Regions from separate parts of the Bacillus sp. BACIII genome, predicted to be linked through region 1. Evidence: a T-box and tRNA genes for the amino acid it is inferred to sense, from the RefSeq annotation. Region 1 holds a T-box; the other holds one or more tRNA genes.
What was found. The T-box of region 1 lies ahead of trpS (tryptophan--tRNA ligase). A T-box ahead of a tRNA ligase gene usually reads a tRNA of that ligase, here a tRNA-Trp.

Region 1 (4,523 bases):
TGCATGGTCTAGGCTCCTTTCTTTGCTTTAGAAAGCTTGATTCTCGGATCGATTAATCCGTACAGCACATCTACAATCAATACGCATAAAAGCAGGATCACACTGAAGAACACGGTAACTCCCATAATGACCGTATAATCACGGTTTGTAATGCTGTTTACAAAATGCGCGCCTAAACCGGGGATTCCGAAAATCGATTCAATGATGAAACTTCCTGTTAAAATGGATGCCGCCATCGGCCCCATATATGTCACGACGGGCAAAAGCGCGTTTCGAAGCGCATGGCGCACTGTGACTGACGGCCGGGAAAGGCCTTTTGCTTTTGCAGTCCGTATGTAATCGCTGTTTAACACTTCAATCATGCTTGAACGGGAGAGTCTGGCAATGAACGCCATCGGCATGGAAGCGAGCGCAATGGAGGGCAGAAAGGTGTATGCCCAGGATTCCCACCCTGCGACCGGGAACAGTTCTAATTTAATGGAGAAAATATATTGCAAAATCGTCGCCAATATAAAACTCGGAACTGAGATCCCAAAGATCGTTAAAATCGCAATGGTATAATCCTGCCATTTATTATGGTACAGGGCAGCCAGCACCCCGAAAAGCACACCAAACGCTAATGCGAGGAGAATTGCTTCTGCACCGAGAGTGAATGAGACGGGGAAGCCGGAATTGATTAAATCATTAACGCTTTGGCCTTTATATTTAAAAGAAGGCCCAAAGTCCCACATCGCTACAGATTTTAAGTAGCTGACATATTGAACGAAAAGAGGCTTGTCCAGACCATAGTGTTCGTTTAAGTTTGCTTCAATTTCAGGCGTCAGCTTTCTTTCGCCGGAAAATGGTCCGCCCGGGGCTGCCTGCATTAAGAAGAAAGTGGCGGTGACAATCACAAACAGCGTGATGATCATGTAAATGAATCGTTTACCGATGTATTTCAGCAAGGTGAACACCTCCATATTTTTTACCATTTTAAACTTAATAAGCAAGAAAGGTATACGGGGACATCCTCCCCATATACCTTGGGTCTTTTGTTTTCAGAACCGCCTGTTATTCAAAAGAAGCGTTTCTGAAGAAAACGTCACCTGTTCCGGTCAAGATTACATTTTTGAGGTTTTTATCCTGCACCCAAGTATCTGTATAGAAGTAAACTGGCGCGACCGGCATTGCGTCCATAAAGATTTTTTCTGCTTTTTTCAGCTCTTCGATACGTTTATCCGGATCCGTTTCAAGCTGAGATTGGTTCAGCAGCTTTTTAAACTCAGGGTCTTCCCATCCTGTATCATTGTTTCCCCCATCTTTATCGCGATAGGCTTCAAGGAAGTTAATTGCATCATTAAAGTCGCCTAACCAGGCCATACGCCCGACCTGATAATCTTGGCTGTGCAGCTTATCGATGTACACATTCCATTCGGAATTATCAAGCTCAGCTTTGACACCTAAGTTCTTTTTCCACATTTCCTGTACGGCCTGCGCGATTTTCGCATGCGCATCATTCGTATTGTAGGACAATTTGATTGCCGGAAGGTCAGAGACGCTCTTGACTCCTAATTCCTTCAGTCCTTTATTTAAGTATTCTTTTGCTGTTTTGACGTCATTGTCTTTGAAATAGCCTTTTTTGTTATCCTCGAATCCCTTCATTGACGGCGGCACTGCAGCCATGGCCGGGATTTGTTCCCCCTGCGTCACATTTTTCACGATAGATGAGCGGTCGATCGCATAAGCAAGGGCTTTACGGATGTTAACATTGTTCAGCGGTTTCGCTTCTGTGTTGAATTTGTACCAATACACACCTGCGATCGGTTCAACATGGAGCGATCCGTCCTTTTTCAAAGTCGGCAGAGATTCGGTCGGAAGCTGGCCGAGCGGCATTCCTGCCCAGTCAAGCTCACCGGCCTGGAATTTTTTCAGTTCGGTGTTGTCATTGTTAATCATCACCATGTTGATTTTCTTCAATTTCACAGCGTCTTTATCCCAATATTGATCGTTCTTTTCAAGCGTGATAGAACCGCTGTGTTTCCAGGCCGTCATTTTGAACGGGCCGTTTGACACGTAATTTTCGCCTGCGTTTGTGTTCCAGTTTTTATGTTTTTCAGCAATTTTCTTGTTGATCGGCATATACGTATAGAATGAAGTTAATTGCAGGAAGTAAGGTGTCGGGTTGTTCAGTTCAACCTTTAATGTTTTGTCATTTACGGCTTTTACGCCTACGTCATCAAGCTTGCCTTTTCCTGTATTGGCGGCTTCAGCGCCTTTGATGTAGTAGAGCTGATAAGCGTATTGTGATTCGTTGTTCGGGTCAAGCACCCATTTCCATGCATATTCAAAATCCTGCGCAGTCACGGGGTCGCCGTTAGACCATTTCGCACCGTCACGAATCGTAAATGTATAGGTCTTTCCGTCTTTGCTTGTTTCAATTTTAGATGCCATTCCTTCTTCAGGCTCACCTTTGGAGTTTACGCGTGTCAATCCTTCATAAATCTGGCGGATTACGCCTCCTGAAACGGAATCATTCGCTAATCCCGGATGCATTGAAAACGGCTCAGTTTTAATATTGATATTAAGTGTAGTCTGTCCTTTGGTGTCTTTTTTACCGTCTCCTGATCCGCCGCTGAATCCGCCGCACGCACTTAACACAAGCGAGAAGATAAGCATCAAACCTACAATAGACCAACGCTTTTTCATGCACTAACCCCCTAATCAAATTTTCAGCCTTTACTACTAAATACTCAGAAATATCAGACAAAATAACGTAATATTTTTCTAAACTTTAATTGTGTTCCGTCTTTTCTGATTATTTTATGTAAAGAAGCTGTAACAATAGAGTGAACAAGTTCATTATAATGAAATGAATAATTTATTGCAATACTATTTTCTCAATTTAAAATATTTAAATTTGGTCAGTTTTTCTGCCAAAAAGGTGATACACTTCTATAGTTTAAAGCATGACCTAACTAAATATTTTTATTGTAATTTCCAGTTCATATTGCTTTTTACATATAATATTCGTTATACGAAATGTTGATATCCGTTATCATTTAGGCATTTTCAGTTCTTTTTGTGGATTTTCAGCCCTTAAGCAAATTGGAAATAAGCTTGTATTCTTCTGATGACATTTGGCTATAATTGATTTATAATAGATCAATCAAAGAACATTTTGTTGTGATTGCTATGATGAAGAGTAGTACACATATCAACCCGTTTGAAGAGAGCCTGCGGTGCTGGGAGCAGGTAACGGGCCCTGTGGAATGGACTTCTGAGCAGCTGACCGAACGTAAAGTAGGCCCAGCCGGAGCAGCCTCCGTTACCAACGTCTCGAGCGATTCCATTGTAATGGAATAATCAGGGTGGCACCACGGTTCATTCGTCCCTTTTTTCTACGGGAAGAATGGGCTTTTTTTATTATGTTTTAAGAAATGAGGTAAGAACTATGAAGAAAACGATTTTTTCAGGCATTCAGCCGAGCGGCTCCGTTACCCTCGGCAACTACATCGGCGCCATGAAGCAATTTGTCGATTTGCAGCATGATTACAACGGATATTTCTGCATCGTCGATCAGCATGCAATTACGGTTCCGCAGGATCGGCTTGAGCTGCGGAAGAACATCCGCAATCTGGCGGCTCTTTACCTGGCCGTCGGACTTGACCCCGAGAAAGCGACCCTCTTTATCCAGTCAGAGGTTCCCGCTCATGCCCAGGCGGGGTGGATGCTCCAATGTGTCGCATATATCGGCGAGCTTGAGCGGATGACGCAATTTAAAGATAAGTCAAAAGGCAAAGAAGCCGTCGTGTCAGGACTGTTAACATATCCGCCGCTGATGGCCGGTGATATTTTACTGTACGGCACGGACCTTGTTCCGGTCGGAGAAGACCAAAAACAGCACCTTGAACTGACCCGCAATCTGGCAGAGCGCTTCAATAAGAAATACAATGACATCTTCACGATTCCTGAGGTGAAAATCCCTAAAACAGGCGCACGCATCATGTCACTGGCTGATCCGCTCAAAAAAATGAGCAAATCAGACCCGAACCAAAAGGCATACATCACGCTGCTTGATGAGCCGAAACAGCTTGAAAAGAAAATCAAGAGCGCCGTGACTGATTCGGAAGGCATTGTAAAGTATGATAAAGAAAACAAACCGGGTGTTTCTAACCTTTTGACGATCTATTCTATTTTAGGAAACACATCAATTGAAGAATTAGAGGCAAAATATGAAGGCAAAGGTTACGGTGAATTCAAAAGCGATTTAGCCGAAGTCGTTATCGGCGCTTTGTCACCGATCCAAGAGCGCTATCGTGAATTAATTGAAAGCGACGAGCTTGACCGCATTCTCGACGAAGGGGCAGCACGCGCAAACAAAACCGCCGGCAAAATGGTGAAAAAAATGGAGAACGCCATGGGTCTCGGACGGAAAAGAAGATAAAGAAAAGAGGCGGGATGATCCCCGCCTCTTTTTAGTTCACTTTTGATTCCTGTTCCATTTCCCAAAGCTTTTCGAAAAACGGCTGCCCTTTAATCAAATT
Region 2 (4,523 bases), 250 kb from region 1:
AGGAGCCTTGGAAACCGGAGCGCCAGCTTCGGTGGAGGCATCGGTGGGATACTACCCTGGCTGTATTGACCTTCTAACCCGCCGCCCTTATCGGGCGGGGAGACAGTGTCAGGTGGGCAGTTTGACTGGGGCGGTCGCCTCCTAAAAGGTAACGGAGGCGCCCAAAGGTTCCCTCAGAATGGTTGGAAATCATTCGCAGAGTGTAAAGGCACAAGGGAGCTTGACTGCGAGACCTACAAGTCGAGCAGGGACGAAAGTCGGGCTTAGTGATCCGGTGGTTCCGCATGGAAGGGCCATCGCTCAACGGATAAAAGCTACCCCGGGGATAACAGGCTTATCTCCCCCAAGAGTCCACATCGACGGGGAGGTTTGGCACCTCGATGTCGGCTCATCGCATCCTGGGGCTGTAGTCGGTCCCAAGGGTTGGGCTGTTCGCCCATTAAAGCGGTACGCGAGCTGGGTTCAGAACGTCGTGAGACAGTTCGGTCCCTATCCGTCGCGGGCGCAGGAAATTTGAGAGGAGCTGTCCTTAGTACGAGAGGACCGGGATGGACGCACCGCTGGTGTACCAGTTGTTCTGCCAAGGGCATCGCTGGGTAGCTATGTGCGGACGGGATAAGTGCTGAAAGCATCTAAGCATGAAGCCCCCCTCAAGATGAGATTTCCCATTCCGCAAGGAAGTAAGATCCCTGAAAGATGATCAGGTTGATAGGTCTGAGGTGGAAGTGTGGCGACACATGGAGCTGACAGATACTAATCGATCGAGGACTTAACCATTTTTGAATGTGTGCTTATTGTTATCTAGTTTTGAGAGAATTTTTTCAAAAAAACTCTTGCTTTTTCTGAAATACATAGTATAATAATACATGTCACTAAAATGTCTGGTGATGATGGCGAAGAGGTCACACCCGTTCCCATGCCGAACACGGAAGTTAAGCTCTTCAGCGCCGATGGTAGTCGGGGGTTTCCCCCTGTGAGAGTAGGACATCGCCAGGCAGACTTCATTCCGCAGTAGCTCAGTGGTAGAGCTATCGGCTGTTAACCGATCGGTCGTAGGTTCGAATCCTACCTGCGGAGCCATTTATGGAGAGCTGTCCGAGTGGCCGAAGGAGCACGATTGGAAATCGTGTAGGCGGTAACCCCGTCTCAAGGGTTCGAATCCCTTGCTCTCCGCCACTAATTATTAATACATAACAAACGAAAAAATACCAGGGCCCGTTGGTCAAGCGGTTAAGACACCGCCCTTTCACGGCGGTAACACGGGTTCGAATCCCGTACGGGTCACTTATATGATGGAGGATTAGCTCAGCTGGGAGAGCATCTGCCTTACAAGCAGAGGGTCGGCGGTTCGAGCCCGTCATCCTCCACCATTATCATCGCGGGGTGGAGCAGTTCGGTAGCTCGTCGGGCTCATAACCCGAAGGTCGCAGGTTCAAATCCTGCCCCCGCAACCAAAAAAATGGTCCGGTAGTTCAGTTGGTTAGAATGCCTGCCTGTCACGCAGGAGGTCGCGGGTTCGAGTCCCGTCCGGACCGCCATTTATATAAAAAGGCTCGGTAGCTCAGTTGGTAGAGCAACGGACTGAAAATCCGTGTGTCGGCGGTTCGATTCCGTCCCGAGCCACCATTTGCCGGCCTAGCTCAATTGGTAGAGCAACTGACTTGTAATCAGTAGGTTGGGGGTTCAAGTCCTCTGGCCGGCACTCTAAATGATGGAGGGGTAGCGAAGTGGCTAAACGCGGCGGACTGTAAATCCGCTCCCTCAGGGTTCGGCAGTTCGAATCTGCCCCCCTCCACCATTTTATAAATAGGGGCATAGTTTAACGGTAGAACAGAGGTCTCCAAAACCTCCGGTGTGGGTTCGATTCCTACTGCCCCTGCCACTATATTATTTATTCATCTTTAGATTATGGCGGTTGTGGCGAAGTGGTTAACGCACCAGATTGTGGCTCTGGCACTCGTGGGTTCGATTCCCATCAATCGCCCCATATTATCATTGGGCTATAGCCAAGCGGTAAGGCAACGGACTTTGACTCCGTCATGCGTTGGTTCGAATCCAGCTAGCCCAGTTGCATTTTTTTAAAATAACTGCATAAGATGTATTAAGTTCTTTACATGCTGCGGAAGTAGTTCAGTGGTAGAACACCACCTTGCCAAGGTGGGGGTCGCGGGTTCGAATCCCGTCTTCCGCTCCAAATTACGGCGGCATAGCCAAGTGGTAAGGCAGAGGTCTGCAAAACCTTTATCCCCGGTTCGAATCCGGGTGTCGCCTTTCTTTTGCCGGGGTGGTGGAATTGGCAGACACACAGGACTTAAAATCCTGCGGTAGGTGACTACCGTGCCGGTTCAAGTCCGGCCCTCGGCACCAATTTAACTTAGGACGCAACATGTTAAATTGGTCATCAATTTTTATATTACAAAACATATATGAGAGTGATTTGCATATTGCAGATCACTTTTTTTATATAATAAAAGCGTCAAGACTATGAATATAAATTTCTTGCTTTTATTGTGTATACTGCATTACCATAAAAAAACTTTACTAAAACCGTTGACACTTTATAAAATGCATGTTATATTTATATACGTCAGTTGAACACGACGTATTACATGCCGGTGTGGCGGAATTGGCAGACGCGCACGACTCAAAATCGTGTTCCTTCTGGAGTGCCGGTTCGACCCCGGCCACCGGTATTACTTGCTCTTTATAAGAGCCGATAAGAAATTTCAAAACGCCCCTGAATGTTGGTCTACCAATGTTCAGGGGCGTTTTGCGTTTTTGAAGAACAAGACACAAAACGATATGTTTTTAAATCTTTTTGCACAAATTTTACACAGGAACCTCATTGGCGGCCATTTCCTCAAAAATGTTTACTGTCTCATTTTCATCTCTGGGACTGACTCCTGTTTTTGAGACAGGGATCAAAACACCTTTAAACAGCCAGCTGTTTTCAGACGCACTTTCTTTGTAGGCGTGGTTACTGGTACAGTTACAAAGCTGTTTTCTTGAGAAGAATCCCCAAGAATCTCAATATTTTCGGGGTTAGGAAAACGCATCATACGATTGTATCCTAAATCTTTTTGAACACCGTTAACAACGGCATATTCAAATCCTGACCAATCTAATTGATCATCAGAATTATTTTTTAATGAATATGTAATCTGGGCATAGATGAAGGTACTTAAATCTTCTTTTAATGAGTTTTGAAGGTCGCTATGGTATTGATCAGCCATATTACTCACAGTAAGAACTTTTACACCTGTAAGATAAACACTTAAATCTCCAACTTTTAAAACTTGGTTCAGATCTTTAGATGATTCTAAAGTGACTGTACCCACATTGGGATCTTCTACACTATCTCCTACAGTATTCAATGTCTTTCTTTCTTCTTTTGAGTTGGTTGTATCAGTGGACTTTTCAGCAGAAATTTCCGTGTTCTCTGTGGTAAGAGTTTTAGAATTGTTACTATCACATGCAGATAAAGCTAAACAAATGAATGCAGACAATAATAAAATACAATATTTCTTCATTTGTAATATTTCCCGCTTTATGCTTATGAAGCAAGAATATCACATATGAAGATAAATCTTTCCTACTTGAATAAATTTCTCAATAGCTTATTTGTTGCCTTGCCTGCAGCACGACGGGCCATCCTTTTTCCGAGTGTGCCGTTTTTGGTTGCTTGAACATCGCCGAGAATACGCGCGATCTTGTACAATAAACCCCTTGTTTTTTAATGTTCATGATTATCGGAATTACACAAACAAAAACACTTAAAATATTTTTACACAAATTTTGCAAGGGTAAAAGAAAACCTTTATATATCAATGGTTCGAGGGGTTTATTCGACCCCGGCCACTGGTATAAAATCTAAGTACACAATTTATTAAATACTATTACCGAAAAAGACAGGAAGTAATTCCCTGTCTCTTTTTGTTATTGAAAATTATAAAATAATGGAGTGAAGAAATGGATGAGATGAAAGATATTCGTTCAAATAAAGGTTACGACTTACTATTAAGTGAATTCTTAATATTCCTTACTATCCCATCGTACTACCACCTAGACCCATGGTAAAATAAAGGAATAATAGAGGAGGTTTGTACCTTGGTTTCTGTGGAGTTACAAGATTATTTGCAATACCATATTGTATTAAAAAATGAGAGTTTACATGTTAGGGATGCATCGGAAGAGAATGGCATTATTCATATATCAGTAATTAAGCGAACGGCGAGAACAAGAAGGATTGTTGCAAGGCTAATGGTTGGGATTAATACGGACTTACAGGGAATAGATAAAATTCCAACAAAACTAACGAACAGTTTTAAAAGTCCGAATACGAAAAAGCAGGTTGATCTTTCTGATGAAACCTATGAATGGATTCGTTTTGGGTGGATAATTCGTGAAATTCGTTTAGAAAAAGATGAGAGAACAGTAAAAACAGAACGATACCGAATGGGCTTTATACTTTATCAACTGAGCTTAAAGGCAGAACTAGAATCAGAAAAGGAGAGTAGAAACTG

Region 2: it has a tRNA-Trp gene. The T-box ahead of trpS (tryptophan--tRNA ligase) is inferred to sense a tRNA for this amino acid. The anticodon was not compared.

What each region holds. Positions count from the first base shown of each region.
Region 1 is NZ_CM174437.1:1,867,335-1,871,857, forward strand. It holds gene oppC (oligopeptide ABC transporter permease OppC) at 1-5, opposite strand, end outside; gene ACXN9U_RS08885 (ABC transporter permease) at 9-944, opposite strand; gene ACXN9U_RS08890 (peptide ABC transporter substrate-binding protein) at 1,051-2,685, opposite strand; T-box leader at 3,163-3,375, shown strand; gene trpS (tryptophan--tRNA ligase) at 3,431-4,423, shown strand; gene ACXN9U_RS08900 (YjbA family protein) at 4,455-4,523, opposite strand, start outside.
Region 2 is NZ_CM174437.1:2,117,233-2,121,755, reverse strand. It holds rRNA gene ACXN9U_RS10255 (23S ribosomal RNA) at 1-777, shown strand, start outside; rRNA gene rrf (5S ribosomal RNA) at 881-996, shown strand; tRNA gene ACXN9U_RS10245 (tRNA-Asn) at 1,006-1,080, shown strand; tRNA gene ACXN9U_RS10240 (tRNA-Ser) at 1,086-1,176, shown strand; tRNA gene ACXN9U_RS10235 (tRNA-Glu) at 1,213-1,284, shown strand; tRNA gene ACXN9U_RS10230 (tRNA-Val) at 1,295-1,370, shown strand; tRNA gene ACXN9U_RS10225 (tRNA-Met) at 1,378-1,454, shown strand; tRNA gene ACXN9U_RS10220 (tRNA-Asp) at 1,462-1,538, shown strand; tRNA gene ACXN9U_RS10215 (tRNA-Phe) at 1,551-1,626, shown strand; tRNA gene ACXN9U_RS10210 (tRNA-Thr) at 1,630-1,702, shown strand; tRNA gene ACXN9U_RS10205 (tRNA-Tyr) at 1,714-1,798, shown strand; tRNA gene ACXN9U_RS10200 (tRNA-Trp) at 1,809-1,882, shown strand; tRNA gene ACXN9U_RS10195 (tRNA-His) at 1,912-1,987, shown strand; tRNA gene ACXN9U_RS10190 (tRNA-Gln) at 1,997-2,068, shown strand; tRNA gene ACXN9U_RS10185 (tRNA-Gly) at 2,120-2,194, shown strand; tRNA gene ACXN9U_RS10180 (tRNA-Cys) at 2,201-2,271, shown strand; tRNA gene ACXN9U_RS10175 (tRNA-Leu) at 2,279-2,367, shown strand; tRNA gene ACXN9U_RS10170 (tRNA-Leu) at 2,612-2,693, shown strand; gene ACXN9U_RS10165 (hypothetical protein) at 2,922-3,530, opposite strand; gene ACXN9U_RS10160 (toprim domain-containing protein) at 4,117-4,523, shown strand, end outside.